DNA from 3 places in the Eubacterium sp. AB3007 genome. Region 1 is predicted to be linked to each of the others. Evidence: riboswitches for the same ligand, from Rfam matches in the RefSeq annotation. Region 1 holds a riboswitch; each other region holds the start of a gene.
What was found. A riboswitch is a leader RNA that binds a small molecule or an ion and turns the genes downstream of it on or off. The one in region 1 is predicted to bind cobalamin.
Positions count from the first base shown of each region.

Region 2: another riboswitch for cobalamin. It lies ahead of P156_RS0104450 (hypothetical protein); the one in region 1 lies ahead of P156_RS0107695 (ABC transporter substrate-binding protein).
Region 3: another riboswitch for cobalamin. It lies ahead of P156_RS0105980 (hypothetical protein); the one in region 1 lies ahead of P156_RS0107695 (ABC transporter substrate-binding protein).

Region 1 is NZ_JIAD01000001.1:1,624,720-1,629,503, reverse strand. Features, by position in the region: gene P156_RS0107700 (cation diffusion facilitator family transporter) at 82-1,227, shown strand; cobalamin riboswitch at 1,370-1,554, shown strand; gene P156_RS0107695 (ABC transporter substrate-binding protein) at 1,630-3,138, shown strand; gene P156_RS0107690 (ABC transporter permease) at 3,222-4,145, shown strand; gene P156_RS0107685 (ABC transporter permease) at 4,142-4,784, shown strand, end outside.
Region 2 is NZ_JIAD01000001.1:883,903-888,686, forward strand. Features, by position in the region: gene P156_RS0104450 (hypothetical protein) at 1-2,087, opposite strand, end outside; cobalamin riboswitch at 2,260-2,442, opposite strand; gene aroQ (type II 3-dehydroquinate dehydratase) at 2,460-2,891, opposite strand; gene P156_RS11565 (shikimate kinase) at 2,891-4,081, opposite strand; gene P156_RS0104465 (chorismate mutase) at 4,102-4,362, opposite strand; gene P156_RS0104470 (prephenate dehydratase domain-containing protein) at 4,364-4,784, opposite strand, start outside.
Region 3 is NZ_JIAD01000001.1:1,217,871-1,222,654, reverse strand. Features, by position in the region: gene P156_RS0105985 (carboxypeptidase-like regulatory domain-containing protein) at 1-1,873, opposite strand, end outside; cobalamin riboswitch at 2,059-2,280, opposite strand; cobalamin riboswitch at 2,515-2,722, shown strand; gene P156_RS0105980 (hypothetical protein) at 2,892-4,784, shown strand, end outside.

The DNA of each region.
Region 1 (4,784 bases):
GTTGAGGGAATTTGCGTCGAAAGTGTGTCAAAAAGAACCGTCCCTCCTGACACACTCTGACGTACTGGAAGGAGAACAAGGATGAACAATGAAAGTCTGGATGCGCTGGAACTATCGATGAACCGGGAGAAGGTGATCGTCAGGACCAGCATCATAGGGATCGCAGCCAACGTGCTGCTGGCAGCCTTCAAGGCCGTGATCGGCGTGCTTTCCAACTCCATCGCCATCACACTGGACGCGGTGAACAACCTGTCGGATGCGTTGTCCTCCGTGATCACCATTATCGGAGCCAAACTGGGGGCCAAGCTGCCGGATAAGAAACACCCGCTGGGTTACGGCAGGATCGAATACCTGAGCTCCATGCTGGTGGCGGCCATCGTGCTCTACGCCGGGATCACCTCCCTGGTAGAGTCGGTGAAGAAGATCATCCATCCCGAGACAGCCAACTACGCCACCGTCTCGCTGGTGATCATCGCAGTGGCGATCGTGGTGAAGCTTATCCTGGGCCGGTATGTAAAGAGACAGGGCCAGAAGGTGAACTCCGGAGCACTGATCGCCTCCGGATCTGATGCCTCCTTCGATGCGATCCTGTCCGCCTCCGTCCTGGCTTCCGCCATCATCTATTTGATCTGGGGCATCTCCCTGGAAGCCTACGTGGGCGTGGTGATCTCCCTGGTGATCATCAAGGCGGGTGTCGAGATGATGATCGAGACGCTGAATGACATCATCGGGCAGAGGGGCAACGCGGAGACCAGCCTGCGCATCCGGGAGATCCTGACGCAGGAACCGGAGGTGCGCGGCGCTTACGACCTGACGCTCTTCAATTACGGGCCGGACAAGTACTACGGTTCCGTGCACCTGGAACTGCCTGACACAATGACCGTAGACGAGGTGGACCAACTGACTCGCCGGGCGCAGGCTCGCGTTTTCAAGGAGACGGGAGTTATCCTCACGGGTATTGGAGTCTATTCTTACAACACCAGCGACGATGAGGCGGCGCAGATTCGGAACACGGTACAGAAGACCGTCATGTCCCATGACTGGGCGCTGCAGCTCCACGGATTCTACGCTGATACCGAAGCGAAGTCCATGCGTTTCGATGTGGTCCTCAGTTTTGATGTGGACAAAGCCGACGCGGTAGGGATCATGTCGCAGGAAGTACAGGCGCTGTATCCCGATTACCATATCATGATCCTGCCCGACGTGGACGTGGTGGATCTGGCGTAGGATATACCAGGGGGTGTGCCAAAGGGTGTGTCAAAGGGGACGGTTCTTTTTGACACACTTACCGAGTGTGTCAAAAAGAACCGTCCCCTTTGACACACCCCCTTGACCGTTTTCATATTCTGGTGTAAAATCAGACAACAGTTAAATATAATGAACATCTGCAATCAGCCTTGATGCTGAGGAAGTCCGGTGAGATCCCGGTACAGTTTATCCCTGCTGTAATGGGGAATCGAACGCTGCATAAACCATTGGGAAATGAACATCCTGAGAAGGGCGGCAAGTAGGTTTGACCCCGAGTCAGAAGACCGCAGATGTGAAGCATGGGTGCTGTCGTAGGCATAAGCGATAGGTATTTTTGTTTGCCATCACGCGGACATCCATGAGGAGAGAAAGGAGAGTCTTATGAAGAAGAAACTTGTTTTGTTGCTCCTCAGCCTCTCGGTCGTGGCGCTGGTATTGGCCGGCTGCGGCGGAGGAGATAACGGAGGAGAGTCGGAAGAGGCAACTGCAGATGGCCCGATCGTGGTCGGCTGCAGCTATGTCGCCGGAAATACCAACCCGGTGGACAGTGCCTGGGATCTGACTTCCCACGGCATCAGCGAAGGGATCTACATGCAGGATGCCAAGGGCAACCTGGTATCCCGCTTTGTGCAAAAGCTCGAGCGAAAGGATGACCTGACCTGGACCGCGACGCTCACCGGGAAGGTGAAGTTCAGCGATGGCTCAGACTGCGATGCCAAGGCGCTGGCGGACTGCATGAACTACCTGCAGAAGAACAACGAGATGGCGAACGGCACGGCGGGCGTGGTGAAGTTTACCGCCGAGAAGGACGGCACGCTGACCATCAAGACCGAGAAACCGACCCCGGTGATGGAGTCGCTGCTGGCAGAGTGGTGCAACGTGGTGTTCAAGCAGGACGGGGATGACTTCCTCTACACGGGTCCGTATATGGTCAAGAAGCTGGACTCCGAGGTATCCCTCGAGCTGGAGCCGAACCCCTACTACGACGACCGGGCAGAGCAGCGTTCGGATGTCACCCTGAAGGTGTTCAGCGATACGGCCGCCATGGAGCAGGCTTTTGAGGCAGGGGAGGTAGACCTGATGTTCGGTCTCACTCCGGAAAGCGCTGAGACACTGAAGGGGAAAGGGTTCACCGTCAAGGATTATGATGCGGGTTACCAGTACTTCGGGTTCACCAATCTGAAGGACGGCCCCATGAAAGACGCCGACGTGCGCAAGGCCATCGATCTGCTGCTGGATAGAGAGGAAATGGTCAAGGCTCTACAGGGCGGCCGGGTGGCCAATGGTATTTTTGCTCAGTACTATTCCTTCGCGGGAGATGTGAAGGTGGAGACAAAGGCGGAAGAGGCCGCCAAACTGCTGGAGAAGGCGGGCTACAAGAAGAACGACGAGGGCTACTATGAGAAGGACGGGAAGAAGCTGACCCTTCACATGGTAACCTACTCCGCACGGGCGGATCTGCCGATCCTGATGCAGCTGGCCGCTTCTCAGCTGACGACAGCAGGGATCGACAGCAAGACCGATGTGGTGGATGACATCAACGCCAACCTGGAGGGCGGCGACTACGACCTGGTGTTCTACGCGCAGCACACCGCACCCTCTGGTGAGCCATCGGCCTTCCTGAACATGGCGCTTGCCAAGGACGGAAGCAGAAACTATGCCGGCTACAGCAGCGACAAAGTCAACAAGCTGTTGGACGAGATGGGAAAGACGCAGCCGGGTAAGGACAGAGACAAGCAGTCCAGAGACATCCAGGCCATCGTGGCAGAAGATCTGCCCATGATCTACCTGGTGGATCCTCAGTGGCACGTGGCTTTGTCCGAGAGAGTCAAGGCATATGAGCCATACTGCGGCGACTACTACTGCGTCAACGCAGAACTCGGCCTGTAAAACCAATCTATTTGCGAGCGGCGGGCACACTCTGTGGGCCCGCCTGTCTTTTGGGCGGGCTAGTCCCGCCGGGTGATGAAGTTATGAGGAATGCAATACGATTTCTGAGCAAGTGGTGCCTGATCTTCCTGGTGACCTCGGCGCTGATCTTTCTGGCGGTGCGGATGATGCCCACCACCCCGGTGGACAAGTGGCTGGATGCCTACCACCTGCCGCACACGGCGGAGAACGAGGCCTATGTGAAGGAGAAGATGGGGCTGGATGAGCCGCTGATCTTCCAGTATACCGGCTGGATCGGTAACTTCCTGCGGGGAGACTGGGGTGTCTCGCTGGTGTCGGGAGAGAACATCCGGGAGCGGTTCCTGGCCAAGATGCCCTACTCCTTTTCCATCGGGATCATCGGGATCCTGCTGGGTGCCGTTGGAGCCTTCTTCCTGGGGTATCGGGCCGCCCTCACCCGAAGCGGACGCTGGGACAGGATCACCACGGGCATGACGGTCTTCTGTCAGAGTGTGCCCATGTTCATCCTGTCCATCCTGATCATCAATGCCTTTGGGGTGAAGCTCGGGATCGCCAGTTTCTTTACGGGAGACGGGCGATACTCTATCCTGGCGGCGATACTGCTGACGGCTTTGTACAGCATCGGCGGGCTGTCCCGGGTGGTGCGCGCCGCGTTTCGGGAGGAGATGGGACAAAGCTATGTGAAGTTCATGGTCTCCAGAGGGTTTGCGCCGGAGGAGGTACTGTGGAAGCACGCGTACAAGCCGCCGCTGGCCAGCCTGATTGCGGCGGTGATCACACGGTTTGCCGGGGTGTTCGGCGGGAGCACGGTGCTGGAGTTCGCCTTTGCGATCCCGGGGCTGTCTACCATGCTGGTCTCTGCCATGGACAGCAGGGACTATACAATCCTGCAGACCTATATCCTGGTGGTGGTCCTCTGGATGTTTCTCGTGCATCTGGTGCTCCATCTGGTTCTGTATTTGCTGGGAGCAAGGAGGGGAGCATGAAGAGGAGATACATTCTGTGGGGCGCGTTTTTGGTGTTTGTGCTCCTTTTGTTTCTGATCCCCCACCAGAACATCAAACTGACGGATATGCTGCATACCTACCAGGGCTGTGGTCCGGCCCACTGGCTGGGGACAGACAATCTTGGCAGGGATCTGTTCGCCCTGATGGTCACGGGAGGACAGCGGACGCTGATCGTGGTCTTTCTGGCCACAGGGATCTCCTTTGCGGGGGGCTCGCTGCTGGGGATGATCGGCGCCTACAAGGGCGGCCTGGTGAAGACGGTGATCCAGTTTCTGGCGGACTTTGTCACGGTGATCCCCTCCCTTGTCATGGCCCTGATCTTTTCGGCGCTGTTCGGGTTCTCGGCCCCCATGGCCGGCATTATCTTCGGCATCGGGAACATGGGCCAGTACATCAATCTGGCAGACGGGCTCACCACCGGGATCAAGGAGAAGGACTTTGTCAGCGCGGAGCTCAGTCTGGGACTTCCCGGGAGCACGATCCTGTTTCGACACATCTTTCCCAACATACTGCGACAGCTGCTGGTGTATCTGGGGAACAATGCCAGCAACGTGGTGCTCCAGTATGCAGGCCTTGCGTTCATCGGACTGGGGACGGATGTGACCAATCCGGACTGGG
Region 2 (4,784 bases), 740 kb from region 1:
GCCACCATAGCATCTACCATGGTGACGCGGTTCTTCGCTCCGGACACCCTATCCTTTCCGTAGCCGGCACCGCTCTCATTGGTGAGCTCCAGTTCCATTTTCTTTGGCGGCTGGTTCGGCTCCATGTGCGCGAATACCGTGACCTTGGCGGTTTCCGGAACTTCCTTCTCATCATACGCGGTATCAAACGCCTTGCGTAGCTTTTTCTCTGCATCTCCCGGTGTGGCCTTATCGACCTCGGTTCCTTGGGCGATCTCCTTGTACTCATCAATGATGCTCTGGATCTCTGCGATGGTTCCCTCTTCAAACTGGCCCGGCTCTTTGCCTTCTTTCATCAGCGCCAGTTCCTCCTCTGCTTCCTGGATCTTCATCTCAAGGAGTGTCTTGTTCGTCGCGCTGGGTTTGCTAGCCGGGGTAGTGGTCACATCAAGGATCTCCGGATCTTTGTTTCCTGCCGTATAGAACCACTTACATTCCAAATAGTTCTCCGACTGAACGACGAACTGTACTCGTTCTTTCTCCTTCAGCACATATGCCCCATCCTCCTCGGCTTCCATGGGGCTGTCCGCATTCCCATCGAAGAAGGCCTGAACAGTCTTGTTCTTCATCTCAGGATACCCTAAGGGAACCTCACACAGGGGCTTGACGCGGTAGGTCCTAGGTTTGCGGATCGCCACCACGGCCTCGTAATCGCGCTGATCCGGAATGACACGTGCCGTCTGGGCCAGATAGCCATCTGCCGTCACCGAACAGTTGGTGTAGACGCCGTGCCAGACACTGTACTTGCCATCCTCTGGCTGAATATCATTTATCTTGCCTACAGAGACTTTGAGCTCTGCCTGGGGAACTGGTTCCCCAGTCTCCTCATCGATGATCTTGACCGTCATCAGGTCCTTACAGTCCTTCTCCGGGACAACGGGGATCTCGTAGGTCTCACTCACTGTCTTCGGCACAAAGCTGCCTGTATAGCTGCGGCCTTCTACCTGGTTTCCTGTATAATACCCAGAGGCCGCAGTCGTCGTCGCCTTAACCGTATACTTGGTCCCGGGCGTCAACTTGTATTTTCCATCCTGATCCGGTTTCACTTCTCCGGTCTTTTTTCTGGAAATCTTCCAGGTGACCTTGATCTCTACGCCCTCGGTCACGACTTCACCGGTGCGCACATCCACTGCCTGGATGCTCGCCGCGGACTCTGCCGGGCTGGCGGACAGATACAGGGTGAACGCCTGTGAGGCCAGAGGCTCCGCAGTCCCAGCATCGATCGCCTCGTCCTTTTCGGTCGGCTTATACAGAGACAGAGTTGCCTCTACCTTGGTGTCTTCCTTGAGTTCTTCCAGAGAGAAACTGCTGCCCGAGGACTTTGCGCCACCAAACAGCGTCTCATCCGAGAACGTCCATCCGCTTTTGAAGATGCCATTCTCCGGCTGCTTAAGCTTCAAGGCCTCTACCTTCTCGCCCTTGTCGTTGTAAGCAGATACCAGATAGCCATCTCCCGACAGCGTAGCATCGCCCTCGTCCGCAAAGATCCCTTCCGCAACGTAATGCTGCTGGATGTATTTTGCTGCTTCCAGTTTCTTAGAAGGACGCTGTATGCCATCACTCACCTTGCTCAATCCTGCAGATTTGATGGTCACCTTGTGATCATACCAGGTATCTCTGCCGTCTCTATAGGCATGCGCCGCGACCTGGATCTCTTCGTCCAGCGCCCGCACCGGTACAGGCCAGAATGTGAAATGCCCATCCTCATCAGCATAGTAAAGAAGATCGTCTGCATTTGCAGACGCTGCTTTCTTGGCCGATCCAAGGTACAGGCGGTTGAACCCGCTCCCTGAGAGGGACAGCACCGCACTCATAATACCATCCTGCACATACAGGGTACATTTTGAAAACTTGAACATTCCGCTGTCCGTGGTGGCCACCGCACTATACGTACCATCCTCCAGCACCTGCGCCGGTGCCGCAGTGGCTTCCTGTATCCCTTCTGTCTCACTGCCATCTGCCGCAAACGAGACCGATGGCACCATCATGGTCACCACCAACATGACAGACAACATGATTACTGTCAGTCTACTTCCGATTTTCTTCAATTAAAAACCTCCTTTGCATCTCATATGCAACGGAGGCCCATATAAAACCGTTCGATCACACAGATTTCCTGTAAGCAACATTACGTAAACATCGGACTCGCCTGCCTAAGCCAGTACCTTCATTATGCCAAGGTGTGTCCTCTCTCGATCTATACATATAGTCATCCGCTACATATATAAATAATCTTTGTGCAGGTCTTCTGGCTCATGACGATACGGCCCCTCGCCTTCACAGCAGACAAAGCCATTGGCATAGTGAAGGACCCAAATCAATTACAGCGTCGGGAACGCACAGGACTTTCACCTGTTTCCCTCTTAGCTCTCTTGCGAGAGAACACAAAAATTGAAACAAACATCACTATTTATATCATATTATTGATGTCTTGTCAATATCTTCAGTGCCTCGATATACCCATCCAGCCCCATGCCCTTCACCGTGGCGATGCAGGCTCTGCGGATATACGACCGCTTGCGGAACGTCTCCCGTTTGTCCGGGTCGGAGATGTGCACCTCCACCACGGGAAGTCCTACTGTCTTCACCGCATCCAAAAGCGCGATGCTGGTGTGAGTGTAGGCCCCCGGGTTGATCACAATCCCGTCGCAAGTGCTGTAGGCCCGTTGGATTGCATCGACCAGATCCCCCTCGTGGTTGGACTGGTAGAACTCCACGATCTCCACGTCCAGCGCCTCTGCAGCCCCTTCCATGTAATGGATCAGATCCTCGTAGGTCTTGCTCCCGTAGATTTCCGGTTCCCGAATCCCGAGCATATTCAGATTGGGACCGTTGATGACCATGACACGCATCATTTCATCTCCTGGTTATTATCGATAAAATAGTCGCTCCACGACTCGTAGAGATCCTTCCGCTCGTCGTACAGCTGCTGCACCGGTGTGGAGATGGAGAGCGGTCTTCCGTCTGTCTCCAGCTTGTCCAGATCCCGCTTGATCCAGACCACCCGTCCGTTCTGGCGGATAATGTTGTAGTTACGCTTGGTCTTCACCACACCACCACCGGTGGCGATCACCACGCCGGTCCGCTTGCAGGCCTTCTCCAGTTCCTCTGTCTCGATCTTCCGGAAGTAGGCCTCCCCCTTCTGGGCAAAGATCTCTGCAACCGACATGCCTTCCCGTTCTTCCACCATGTCGTCCACGTCCAGGAATTCCCTTCCCTGGGCCTTGGCCATCTTACGTCCCAGCATGGTCTTGCCGGCTCCCGGCATACCGATCAGGATCATGTTCTGCATCTCCGCCCGCAAGGCTTCTGCTACCTCCAGTATCTCGTCCTTGTCAATGTCCGTCCCCTGGAAGAGCTCGCTTGACTCCCAGGCTTGCGCGACCAGCATGTCAAGGCCGCTGGCACAGGGGATCCCCCGAGCCTCTGCGTCCAGGATCAGAAGCGTCCGCGCCGGATTGTAGATCACATCCACAACGCCCTTCAGTTCGTCGAACTGCCCCAGATCCACCAGCTTCCGCAGGTTGTCCGGGTACATGCCCACCGGTGTCGCGTTGACCAGGATCGTAGCATCGTGGTGACGGCCGATGTTGTTGTAGTTCTCCTCTGTGTTGCGGGAGATGACGACGATCTCCTTGGCACCGAGATCCTCCAGCACACACTGGATCGTCCTGGACGCTCCTCCGCTTCCGAAGATCAGACACTTCTGACCACCGGGGTAGATCTTGTTCTTCTCCATCAGATAGCGAAATCCCAGATAATCGGTGTTGCAGCCGTACAGCGTGCCATCCTCCCGCTTCACCACTGTGTTCACCGCTCCGATCCTGTGTGCGGTATTGCTGATCTCGTCACACATCCCCGATACGATGGTCTTGTACGGTATCGTCACATTAAACCCCTGGTACTCCTCGGAATGCAACAGGGAGGGCAGTTCCTCTTCCGTCACTTCCAGCAGATCATACTCATAATCCCCGAACATCTTATGGATCATCGGGGAATAACTGTGGGAAAGGTGTTCCCCGATCAGACCATACTTAGCCATGTTCTCCTCCTAAGTTAGTTCTACACGATTTCCTTCTGATGAGCTCGGCTCATCTTCATAATTACATTATATAACAATTCTATATATTTTTCCATATCCTTATCAACAAGTCCCCTGACCTGATCGATCTTCTCCAGTTCCCGGCCAGTATCCATCACGGGCAGGTTGTTTGCCTGCTTGTATCTGGCGATCCCTTCGCAGGTCCGCATGCGCTGCTGAAACAGTGAGACGATCTCCCTGTCGATCCTGTCGATCTCAGCTCTGTAGTCCTTCAATTCCATGTCATACCTCGCTGTAGCTTCCAAGATAACGGAACTCCGCAGACAGTTCCTGGATCTGGTTCATCAGACGAATAAACTTTTCTGAGTACGCCTCCGCATCGATATCAAAATAGAAGCGGTACACAAAATCCCGACTGCCGATGGGCCTTGACTCCAGTTTGGAAATGTTGATCCCCAGCGCATTGAAACTGGAAAGCACATTGTACAGCGCCCCCGGACGATGTGCCACGGACAGCATCATCGAGGTCTTGTTGGCCCCCGGGTAGATCTCCAGATCCTTGCTAATACAAATGAACCTGGTGTAGTTGTTTTCGCTATCCTGTACAGAATCCTCCAGGCACACCAAGTCGTAGAGTTCCGTACACTCATAGGAAGCCAGGGCAGCCACATCACGGCGCTGCGAACTAGCCACGCGTTCTGCC
Region 3 (4,784 bases), 410 kb from region 1:
ACAGGCGGTAGCTTCCGTCTGCTTCTGGTGCCACGGTCTCTCCGCTTCTGGTGACAGTGATCACAGGCTCGGGTACATCCTCGCCCAGCTGATCCTTCACGTGGAACTTCACAGTGTGCATGCTGTCTGCTTCCTTGAGGAGAGAGAGCACCACGTGCTCCTCTTTGGCCGGTGAGTAGCCGGTCTTTGTCGCCTCGGCGGCGCCTCCCTGTGCCACAAAGCCTTCCTTGGAGACGGAGATAGTATATTTCTTCAGGGAATTGAGTTTGAAGGTACCATCGGCATTCGGGGTGATCTCGGTATTGTCTGCCTCGTCCACCACCTTGATGGTGGCGCCATCGATCGCCTCTTTGGTCTTCATGTCGGTTACATCCACCGTCACATCAAAGTCGATGACGGGCTTGTCCTGGACGGTGATGTGGAAGGTGCGCTCCGCCAGAGGCTCCTTGTCATAGTACACACCGTTTCCATCGTACTGATCGTAGCCAGTGTCGGCGGGGTAGAGTTTTAGCGTGGCCGTGAAGTCCATGCCGCTATCTCTGTAGGCTGCTTTCGGGCTGAAGGTGACCGTGCCGTTTTTGCCTTCCGGATAACGGATCTTCTTCAGGTTGGTGCTGGAGAAATAAGTCGTCTTCAGGATGCTGCTGTCGATGAACCAGCCCGCCCGGAACTTGTTACTACGCTTGAAGATAAAACTTTTTATCTCGGTCCCGGTAGTATCATAGTAAGGCACTGTGACATTGGTTCCCTTGCCCTTGATGGCATCCGCATGGTCGCTGCTGATGGTCCCGTTAGAGAAGTACTGGTCCATGTAGCGCTGAGCATCCTGCTGCGGTGTCATGATCTCTGTGCTGTCGCTGACGCGCTTCAGGTTTTCCTTGTCGATCTGGAAGTCGTGGACGTAGTAATACTTGTCCGGGGTCTTGTCCTGCTTGGCAAAGTGGCTGGCGGAACGGGCAGCGTAAACCTTCGGCTCTCCCAGAGTGATGGGCACGGGCCAGAAGGTGTAAGCGTTGCTCTCCGGCAGAATCAGCCCACCCAACAGATTGCTTTCCTTGCCGCCGACTTCTTTCTTTTCTTCTTCCACGGCCTCAGCGATGATGGTGTCCTTGGTGGCGGTGTCGGAAACATAGAAGCGATCGGCGCCGGTTCCCTTCATGGTGACGATGGCGGTGGCCTTTCCATCCTTGATGACAACAGTAGCCTTCGATACCACGATCATGCCGCTGGCATCGGTCGTCACATCTGTCTTGAATCCGGTTGCGGTGTAGGTCCCGTCAGTGATCTCTTCTGGCTGGGAAGGATCCGTGGGGTTTGTCGGATCTGTGGGGCCGGTGGGATCTGTGGGGTCTGCTGGCTGGTCGGAACCACCCTGGCCAGGTTCATCCGGTTTCTGGGAAGGATCGATGGTGATCATGTAGGTGTAATTGATCCAGTGCGGTTGAGACATCGCCGTTGTTCTGGCGCTGATCGCTGTTTTCTCGTTCAGTTTTACAGGCAGGGTGACCTTCTTGTTCTCAATCTTAAAAGTGTCTGCGCCCATCTGGTCCGTATCCGGATCATATATGGAGAGCTCCTCGCTCTCTGCGGAAACGGTTCCGATATGAACGTGTGACATGTTTGCGCTGCTGGCTGTGAACTCACCTGTAGCCTGCCCGTCCTTGATGGTGACGCTGGTGCAGGTCAGCCTGGCCTTGCCGGTGCCGCCATCGAACGCATAATGATCCGCGTCGATGGTATAGGTTCCGTCTGCCAGAGTCGCGCTGCCTGTGCCCGTGGGGTTTTCGTCCGCAAATGCAGGAACGCTCATCATGGACAAAGCCACCGCTGCAGATAGCAGAAGCGCCATCACCTTTTTCAAGTGTGTTTTCATAGATTCTTTTCCTTTCATTGTAATCCTTATGATGAAATGACTTGTACGCTTCTGGGGAACTCTGCCGGCATTGCCTTCTCCACAACAAGAAAAACTGCCTCCTCCTGCGAGAAGACAGTTCATAAACACATCAAAAATGCAGACCCCACTGCATGGTGTGATTGGACAGCTTTCTCCGGAAGCGTTTCTCCAACTTACAATGCAGCAGGTTTCCTGGCTCAGGGATCCATCGTGTACAGCTCCTTCTCGGGCGGAGGCGGGCGAATCGACTGATTCACCTGACGTAGCCGTCCAATGGCGATCGCTGTACGCATCTCCCCTCACAGTGACCGGATCGCTCGGGATTTCCACCCGATTCCCTATTATCCCCGCTATTACCGCAGGGCACTGCAAAGCGTACTATTCCACCCGTAATTATACTGCGGTAATGGGGTAACTGTCAACACAGAACCTGTCTTTGGAAGATGACTGCACAGGGAAGGGGTGCGGGTAGTATCGAAATCAATACTCTGTTCACCTGAGAGTTTCCCCACGCGACATTCCTGTCGCTATTCGGGTCCTTTCTCCTCAGGCCCGCATCCCGCGGTAGATTCCTCATTGACAGGCGGCAGATTTATGGTAGAATATTAGAAGCGTAAAACTGAATACGAAGCCAGTTCGGTGCCCCGGCCTGCGCGGCCGTGGGATAATAGGGAATCAGGTGCAAGTCCTGGACGATCCGGTCACTGTAATGGGGAGTTTCGGTACACGATGTCATTGGGAAACAGCCTGCAACGGCGCAAGTCCTGAGAAGACGTACTGTTGCGAGGAACCAGAGTCAGGAAACCTGCCGAATCTGAGATTGATGCCATGAACTTCCGAAGAAGGTTCGTCAATATTTCTTTTGTTATGTGTAGACCTTCTCCATGGTTTGTGGAGGAGGTCGTGCTGGTTTTTGGGCCCTGCGTACCGAAGATGCGGGCGGTCAGCGATGCGCGTGGTTATTTCACAAAACATTGTGTCATGAGAAGGAGGAAGTATGAATAGTAAGTTGAAACAGATACTGACGCTGTTGCTGTCAGTGTGTGTGGTGTTTGCATTCAGCAGCGTGGCTGCGTTTGCGGATGGGGAAGGGACGAGTAGCCCGACTCTGGAAAGCGTTACAGCAGCGATTGGGGAATTGTCCAACGATCCGCGTGATTTCAAAGCTGAGGATCGCGAAAAGGTCGAAGCTATTCAGACCGACTATGAGGCTCTTTCAGCAGAGGATCAGGCGACGATCGACAAAACATTCAACCATCCATCCGGAGACGGTCAGTCCTACGGCCGCGTTCTGGAGGCCGCTTTGTGGGCAGTGCGCTCATATGAGATCGATACGAACACCGTATTGACAGATGGTACCTACACGACAACATCTGAGCCGGCCGTCAGTTCCCAGTCCGACAAGGGTAAGAGTGATTCGAGCCGCACAAGAAACTGGTGGGTTGAGAGCGTCACCGTGGAGAACGGTCAGGCGACAGCCAACATCTATGTGACGAGTGGTGCGGCAACGAAAGCCAAACTGACTTCATACCCAAGTGTGTGGGTCGGTGGTAAGTCAATCGAGCGCGATTCGAATAATAACTACCCGATTCCGGTGGACCTGAACGGTGTGACCTACTTCGGCGGAGTCTCCTCGAGTATGCCAAGACCGATCATGTATTCGTTGAGTACTACTATCGAAGAACCTGTTAATCTGGCCATCACTAATAACACTGGCATGTTCAAAGCCGAGACAGCATCGCTGGAAACCACAGAGGGGAAGACTTACCTGGTCATGTCTCTTAGCGGTAAAGGCTATCATGAACTGTACAAGGGAACCTATGAGCAGGCTGTAGCCAATGGAGATGGCAGCAAAGATAATGGGAATGACTCGTGGATCCACGGCTATTTGAATGCAGCCGGTAAGTGGGAATTCAGAATTCCGGTGGAAGATGGGGAGTCTTATATGCCGCTGGTGGCGGTGTCTGATTCCTACTATCAGAAGTATCTGCAGGGGCAGAACTCTCTGGCAAGAGCGTTTTATCCCAGACAGATGGAGCTTGATCGTGCGGCAGGTACATTGGTTACAGGTGACTATGAGTTCAGTAGAGATATCACAGTGACAAACAATGTCAAGATGCTGAAGGTGAACTCCGCAAAGTTGGATACAGTTGGGGGGCCAAATTCTAATAACTACAAGGCTGATCTTGTTCTCGAGATGGGAAGTGAGTCTTACAGCGAGGCGTTTGTCGGAACGTTTGCAGAGGCAAATGCGGCTGAGAAGACGATTGCGCTTGCGGATGGAAATGTGTTTACGATCCCCGTCAAATGGGTGGAGACCTTTGGGCAGCCTGAAACTCTGAAGACGCTGGCGAATGGAGAGCCGTTTTATCTGTCTCTGAAATCGAAGAAGAACGGTACATGGTATGAACGGATCGCAACATTGGACGAAGGGAATGGTACATTAGTGATCGATCCAAGTATTGCCGATTACACGGCAGTGGATGCCGCTATCGCAAAGATTCCTGGAGATCTGAGTATTTATACTGACGAAACAGTAGCAGCAGTAACAAAGGCGAAAGAGGCCGTAGGTAAGAAGGATAAGTTCGCGACACAGCAGGATGAGGTTGATTTGATGGCGAAAGCTATTGATGACGCAGTGAAAGGGCTGGTCAAAAAGACAACTAAGCCTTCGACTACTTCCAACACTGGGAAGCAGGCTGCTACCGCCAAGGCCAATAGGATCAAAACCGATAGGATCAAAACCGAGCAGAACAAGATCAAGAACATCGCTCTGGCCAAGGTAAAGGTCAAGAAGGGAAAGAAGAAAATAACTGTTAAATGGAAGAAGAACACCAAGTTCGCCGGCTACCAGATCATGGTCGTTGAGCAGAAGACCAAGAAGCCTGTC